2 regions of the Variovorax sp. KBS0712 genome follow, and region 1 is predicted to be linked to the other one. Evidence: riboswitches for the same ligand, from Rfam matches in the RefSeq annotation. Region 1 holds a riboswitch; the other holds the start of a gene.
What was found. Region 1 has a riboswitch for cobalamin ahead of FFI97_RS08045 (TonB-dependent receptor domain-containing protein). Riboswitches for the same ligand answer to the same signal wherever they lie in the genome.
Positions count from the first base shown of each region.

Region 2: linked by a shared signal. The riboswitch ahead of FFI97_RS00290 (TonB-dependent receptor) and the one ahead of FFI97_RS08045 (TonB-dependent receptor domain-containing protein) in region 1 are both predicted to bind cobalamin.

Region 1 is NZ_VCCD02000001.1:1,754,090-1,757,488, forward strand. Features, by position in the region: gene FFI97_RS08045 (TonB-dependent receptor domain-containing protein) at 1-1,442, opposite strand, end outside; cobalamin riboswitch at 1,514-1,755, opposite strand; gene FFI97_RS08050 (hypothetical protein) at 1,888-2,115, shown strand; gene FFI97_RS08055 (cell division protein ZapA) at 2,112-2,462, shown strand; gene FFI97_RS08060 (sulfite exporter TauE/SafE family protein) at 2,752-3,399, shown strand, end outside.
Region 2 is NZ_VCCD02000001.1:52,320-55,718, reverse strand. Features, by position in the region: gene FFI97_RS00305 (EI24 domain-containing protein) at 1-211, shown strand, start outside; gene FFI97_RS00300 (hypothetical protein) at 181-588, opposite strand; gene FFI97_RS00295 (hypothetical protein) at 740-961, shown strand; cobalamin riboswitch at 1,042-1,326, shown strand; gene FFI97_RS00290 (TonB-dependent receptor) at 1,616-3,399, shown strand, end outside.

The sequences.
Region 1 (3,399 bases):
TACTGCAGGCCCAGCTCGACGTTGCGGCTCGATTCGGGCTGCAGGCTCGCCAGGCCGTACTCGCTGAAGCGCTGGTACAGCGTGGGCGCGCGGAACGCGGTGCCGGCCGACACGGTGGCGCGCAGGCTCGGCGTGATCGCGTAGCCGTAGGCGGCGCTGCCGGTGGTCTTGCCGCCGAACTCGCTGTCGTCGTCATGGCGCACGTGCAGCTGCAGCGAATGCGGGCCCTTCACGTAGCCGTAGCCCAGTGCGGCGGCGTTCTGCGAGCGGTCGCGCGAGAACAGCTTGGCCGAGGTGGTGGGCGCATTCTCGAGCACGTCTTCGCGGCGCTCGAGCGTGGCGGTCACCAGGTGCGCGCCGAAGCGGAATTCGTTCTGGAACAGGTAGCCGCGCAGGCGGGTTTCGGTGCGATAGAACGAGGGCTGGGTCTTGTAGACGGTCTGCGAATCGGTCACCTGCAGGCGGGTGCTGTAGATGTCGTTCCACTTGGCTGACCAGGTCAGGCCGGCGGTGCGCAGCTCGTTGGTCGACAGGTCGTTGCGGAAGGTGATCGGCGGCTTGGTGCGAAAGCTCACCGACGGGTCGTAGGCGGCCTCGGTGTTGCTGGTGAGCAAGGTGGCGTCGATGCGCTGGTCGGGCGTGATCTGGAAACCCAGCTTCAGGTTGCCCGAGGTGCTGCGGTAGCCGTCGCGGTCGGGGTTGGTGAAACCGTCCTTCGAGGGCGTGCGCTTGGCGATCGGCTGGATGTTGAAGCCCTTGCTTTCTTCATGCGCCACGCCGAACGAGTAGTCGAGCAGGCCCGACTTGCCGCTCACGCCGCCTTCGATCCGGCGCAGGCCGTGGCTGCCGAAGCCGATGCCGGCGTAGGGCGACACGCCCTCCTCGCCGCGTTTGGTGAAGAGCTGGATCACGCCGCCCACGGCGTCCGAGCCGTACACCGCGGCGGCCGGGCCGCGCAGCACTTCGATGCGGTCGATCTGCGCGAGCGGAATGCCTTCCCAGCCGGCGCCGCCGGTCGATTGCGAATCGATGCGCACGCCGTCCAGGTAGACCGCGGTGAAGCGCGATTCGGCGCCGCGGATGAACACGCTGGTGGCGTTGCCCACGCCGCCGCTGCGCGAGATCTCCATGCCGGGCAGGCGCGCCAGCACGTCGGCCACGCCGGTCGCGCCGCTGCGCTCGATGGTCTTGCGGTCGATGACGGAGACATCGCCCACCAGGTCCGACAGCGCCTGCGGCGTGCGGTTGGCGGTGACGACGGTCTCGTCGAGCGTGGCGGCAGCGGGTGCGGATGCGGTTGCTGCGGCTTGCGCCTGCGCGGCCAGCGGCAGCAGGGCCAGGCCGCCGAAGGCCGAAGCCAGGGCGAGCGTCAGCGGCAGGCACGCGGGACGGTTGCGGCGCACGCTGGCGCGGCCGCTGGAGAGGGAAACACAGGAAATCATGGGGTGAACCGAACGAACTTCTATGCCCTGGCCGGCTTCCCCGCCGGCGCCATGGGCGTCATGGCTGCCGATGCGGCAGCCGCCTTGTTGGCCGGTATCCGGGCTGGCAGATCGACCCTTTGCCGCCTTCCCAGGCACCTGTTTCAGGGCGCCCAGTGGCTGGATGGAAAGGGGTGACGCGTTGCGGCGTCGTCTGCTTGACCGTTGCGGGGGCAGCGCAGGCGGCTTCGGCCCCGGGGGGCGTCCACTCCTGCTTCCCGTTGAACTGCGCCGTGCGAACCACGCCGCGAGCACCAACGGGCAGGATTTTAGGCCCACGGGGCGCACACACCACACCGGGTTTGATCACGAGCGGCGCAGGCCCCAGAATCTCGGCCACGTCCGGTGCGCGCCCCGCGCGGTGCGCCGGATGTTCCGAATTCCCGGGAAACTACAATCGCCAACCATGCCCGCCTCCAGCCCCATCGACCAGATCGCCGAGCGTGTGGAACGCCTGCTCGTGCGTCACGAAGAGGTGCAGCGCACCAACGCGCTGCTGCAGGAACAGGTCGATGCGCTCACGCGTGAACGCGACGGCCTGAAGTCGCGGCTCGCCGCGGCCCGCACCCGCCTCGATGCCCTGCTCGAACGGCTGCCGGCCGAACCCCCTTCCGAAGATTCCCATCACGCATGAAGCAGATTGAAGTACAGATCATGGGCCAGAGCTATTTGCTCGGCTGTCCCGACGGCGGCGAAGCGCAATTGCGCGAGGCCGTCGACCGCGTGGACGCGGCCATGTGCAAGATCCGCGACGCAGGCAAGGTGAAGGCCCGCGATCGCATCGCGGTGCTCGCCTCGCTGAACCTGGCTTTCGATCTCGCGGCCCAGCAGGCCAGTTCTGCCGCTGCTGCCGCCGCACCGGCCCCTGCCGTTGCACCTGCAACGAGCACCGACGAAACCTCCGGTGACACCGACCCGCAGGCCGCCCAGCTCATTCAGAGACTCGATCAGGCCCTGGCGGGCGATGGACATTTGCTCTGAGGGCACGCGGCCCGGCACATCCGGGGCGTAAAATCCGTTTTGTCTGCAGACGTGTCGGGCTTAATATTTCCTTGTTCCAATGCTCTCCGGAGCCGGGCTTGGTACATCGCTTGACGGGCGTGATCATCTCGCGTCAGATGAACCCGAAGTCCTGCTGCCCTCGCCCACCTGAACCCTGGTTCAGGATGCGGGTCCGGCACACCATCTGCAGACACCTTTTCCCGCCACGGCCCCCTGCTTCACCGCACGGGGCCGTTGCTTTTTCAGCCGCTCTTTTTCCCAACACCCCGTGAACTTCACCGCCCTGCTCGACCCGCTCCTGATCGCCGAACTCGCCGCGCTCGGCCTGGGCACCGGTTTCCTCGCGGGCCTCTTGGGCATCGGCGGCGGCATGCTGATGGTGCCGTTCATCACGATCATCATGGGCCAGCGCGGCGTGCCGGCCGACCTCGCGGTGAAGATGGCGATCGCGACCTCGATGGCGACGATCATCTTCACGTCGGTGTCCAGCGTGCGCGCGCACCACAAGCGCGGTGCGGTGCGCTGGGACATCGTGCAGCGCCTGGCCCCCGGCATCGTCATCGGCAGCCTCGCGGGCAGCCTGGGCGTGTTCGCGCTGCTCAAGGGCACGGCGCTGGCCATCTTCTTCGCGCTGTTCGTGGGCTTCTCGGCCACGCAGATGTTCCTCGACAAGAAGCCCAAGCCCACGCGCCAGATGCCCGGCACCGGCGGCCAGCTCGCGGCGGGCGGCGTCATCGGCTTCATCTCGGGCCTGGTGGGCGCGGGCGGCGGCTTCATCAGCGTGCCGTTCATGACCTGGTGCAACGTGGCGATCCACAACGCGGTGGCGACCAGTGCGGCGCTGGGCTTTCCCATTGCGGTGGCCAACGTGCTGGGCTATGTGCTCAGCGGCCAGTCGGTGCAGGGCCTGCCGGCT
Region 2 (3,399 bases), 1.7 Mb from region 1:
TCGCCAGCGCGGTGCGATGGTGGCGTTCGGCGTTCTGATCCTGCTGCTGGCGCTCGTGCCGGTGGTGAATCTGCTGCTGCCCGCCTTGCTGGGCGCAGGCACCTGCCACCTCGGCTGCCGAGGTATGGAGGCACAGCGCCGGGCTGACACCGACGCCTTGACCGACGCTTCGGCCGGCGTTCAAAGGTCCTCGATCACCAGCGTACGGTAGCGCTCGGCGATCGAGTAGGGCACGGTACGCACCAGTTCCATCACGCGCTCGGCGATGGCGCCGTCCTTGGTGCGGATCAGCAGGCCCGTGTGGCCTTCGTGGGCCAGCTGGATGAAGGCGCGCACCGTGTCGCCGTCGGTGCCGGCGGAGGGCAGGGGACTGTGCGAGGCATGCACGGTCGGCGCGATTTCCGCCAGGACGGTTTCGGCCGGTATCAGGTAGACCTCGTCGCCGCTCACGATGCCTTTCGCGATCAGCCCGTGGCCGATGCGGCTGGCGTCTTCGACGCTCGGAAACATCACCAGGGAGTAACCGGTCGGGTAGAACGCGCCACCGAAGGCGGCGCGCATGTTGGGTTCAAGCGTGAAATGTTTCATGCTGACTCCTTGTTCTGATGCAACTCCCCACCCCTAACATTAGGCCGCGCGGCGTCCATGCACTGTAGGAGAAGCCCTAGTACTGACAACCGCGCCGGCCCCTTGCCCGTTCAAAGGCGGGTTCATTCCCTGTTTCATTTCTCTGACCGTCATGCCTTCGCCGAGAGACATCGCACTCACCGTCCACGAACTGGAAGAAGGGGAGTTCTACTGGGTGCTGATGGAGGCCGTGGACGGCTCGCCCGGCGACTCCACCCATGTGTACGTGCCGCTCGAAGCCGCCCACGAGCCCTACGCCACGTATTCGAATGCGCTGGTGGCCGGCGTGGCGGTGCTGCGGCGGCTCTTCGGGCCCGACGGCAAGCCCGTCTGACGAGGCCCGCAAGGGCGCCGCCGCAGGGCGCTCCCTATAATCCCGGCGGTTGGAAACATTGGTTCACACCGGTGTTGTCCAACACCCCACGGTTCGAAGGTGCCCTGCACGACCAGTCACAGGATTGGCGGCGGGGTTAAACGGGAAGCAGGTGCGAGGCGTCGTTTTTTCGAACGACCCTTCCATTCCTGCGCTGCCCCCGCAACGGTCAGCGGACATCGACACCCTCAGGCCCCGGCGATCTTTCGCTTGGGCAGCCACTGCGCTTCGGCGTGGGAAGGCGAGGGCTTCGGCGCCGAGGTGCATGCATTGCATCCCGACGCACTCCGCGAGCCCGGATACCGGCCTTCGCAACCGCCTTCGGATGCTGCGGGAGTGCGTGTCCGGGCCTGCCGCTTTTCCCTCGCGCGAAACGGCACCGCCCCTCGTCTCTTCTCCCTTGGCGTCCGCGATCGGTCAGGAGCCTGCGGGGACGCAGGCCGGAGGAGAAGTCGGATGAATCGCATTGCATCGCCGCCGCGCGATCGCTCGGGCCCGCCCCTGCAACGGGCGCGCCTTTCGGGTCTTTCAGGTCTTTCACTGGGGCTCGGCCTCGCTTGCGGGCCAGTTCTCGCCCAGTCGGCCGACGCAACCGGTCGCCCCAGCCTCACGCCCGTGCAGGTCGAAGCCAGCCGCCACACGCCGCTGGCCCTGGACGAACCCACGCAGACCGGCAGCCGCCTGGGCCTCACGCCACTCGAAACGCCGGCCAGCATCGAGGTGCTCACCGGCGACGCGATCCGCGCGCGCGGCGACGTGTCGGTGGTCGAGGCCGCGAGCCGCGCCACCGGCATCACGGGCTCGCCCGCGCCGGGCAATGGCGGCTCGTCGCTGTCGGCGCGCGGCTTCAACGGCCACGGCTCGGTGATGCAGTTGTACGACGGCACGCGCCTGTATGTGGGCGCGGGCACCGTCACCTTCCCGTTCGACACCTGGTCGACCGACCGCATCGAGGTGCTGCGCGGCGCCGCCTCGGTGATGTTCGGCGAGGGCGCCATCGGCGGCGCGATCAACGTGGTGCCCAAGAAGCCCACGCGCGGCCCGATCCGCAACGAGGCGCTCGTGAGCGGGGGCTCCGACGCCACGCGCCAGGTCGCCTTCGGCAGCGGCGGGGCGATCAACGACATGCTGTCGTACCGCTTCGACATCAGCCACCGCAGGACCGACGGCTTCATGCGGCGCGGCGAGGCCGAGAGCCTGGCGGTGGGCGGCGCGGTGCGGCTCGATGTGTCGCCACGGCTGCAGTTCACGCTCTCGCACGACGAAGGTCGCCAGACGCCGCAGCGCTATTTCGGCGTGCCGCTCGTCAACGGGCGCGTGAGCAGCCTGAACCGCGAACAGAACTACAACCTCGACGACGCCGAGGTCAAGTACCGCGACCGCTGGACCCGCCTCGATGCGCAGTGGACGCCCAACGACGCCGTCACCGTGCGCAACCAGCTCTATCGCCTGGACAGCAAGCGCCACTGGCGCGACAGCGAAACCTACACCTACAGCGCCACCACGAACCGCGTGACGCGCGGCGACTACCTGGAAATCGGCCATGACCAGGAACAGATCGGCAACCGCACCGACGCCACCTTCAAGCACGCGCTGTTCGGGCTGAAGAACCAGGTGCTGGTGGGCTTCGATGTGAACCGCATCGACTTCCTGAATTCGAGCGACACGCCCTACGGCGGGCGCTCGGTGGTCGATGCCTTCGTCTTCAACCCCGGCTACTACGCTTCGCCCACGCCCTACCTGCCGCGCTACAAGACCAAGACCCGCACCTACGCCTTCTTCGCCGAAGACAAGCTGGCCTTCAACGAACACTGGTCGGTGGTCGGCAGCCTGCGCTGGGACCACGCGAAGATCGTGCGCACCGATCCGCAGAACCGCGCCCCGCGCCTGGACAAGACCTTCGAGTACGCCACCGGCCGCCTGGGCGTGGTCTACGCGCCCGACGCCGCGCAGTCGTTCTATGCGCAGGTGGCGCGCGCGGCCGATCCGCTCACCGGGCTCATCAGCACCTCGGCCACGCAGGTGCCGTTCGAGCTCAGCGTCGGCAAGCAGGTCGAGGTGGGCTACAAGCGCCAGCTTGCCGAGGGCCGCGGCGCCTGGAGCGTGGCGGCCTACCGCATCGAGAAGACCAAGCTGCTGTCGCGCGACGCGAACGACCCGACCGTCGTGCAGCAGATCGGCAAGCAGTCGTCCGAAGGCATCGAAGCCACGCTCGACCTCGCGCTGACCTCCACGCTGCGCCTCGAAGCCAACGCCGCGCGGCTGCGTGCGCGCTACGACGACTTCAACGAGGCGGTCGGCAAGTCGCTGGTCTCGCGCGCGGGCAACACGCCCGCCGGCGTGCCCCAGGTGGCGGCCAACCTGTGGCTGCACTGGCGCTTCCTGCCGCAGTGGGAGGC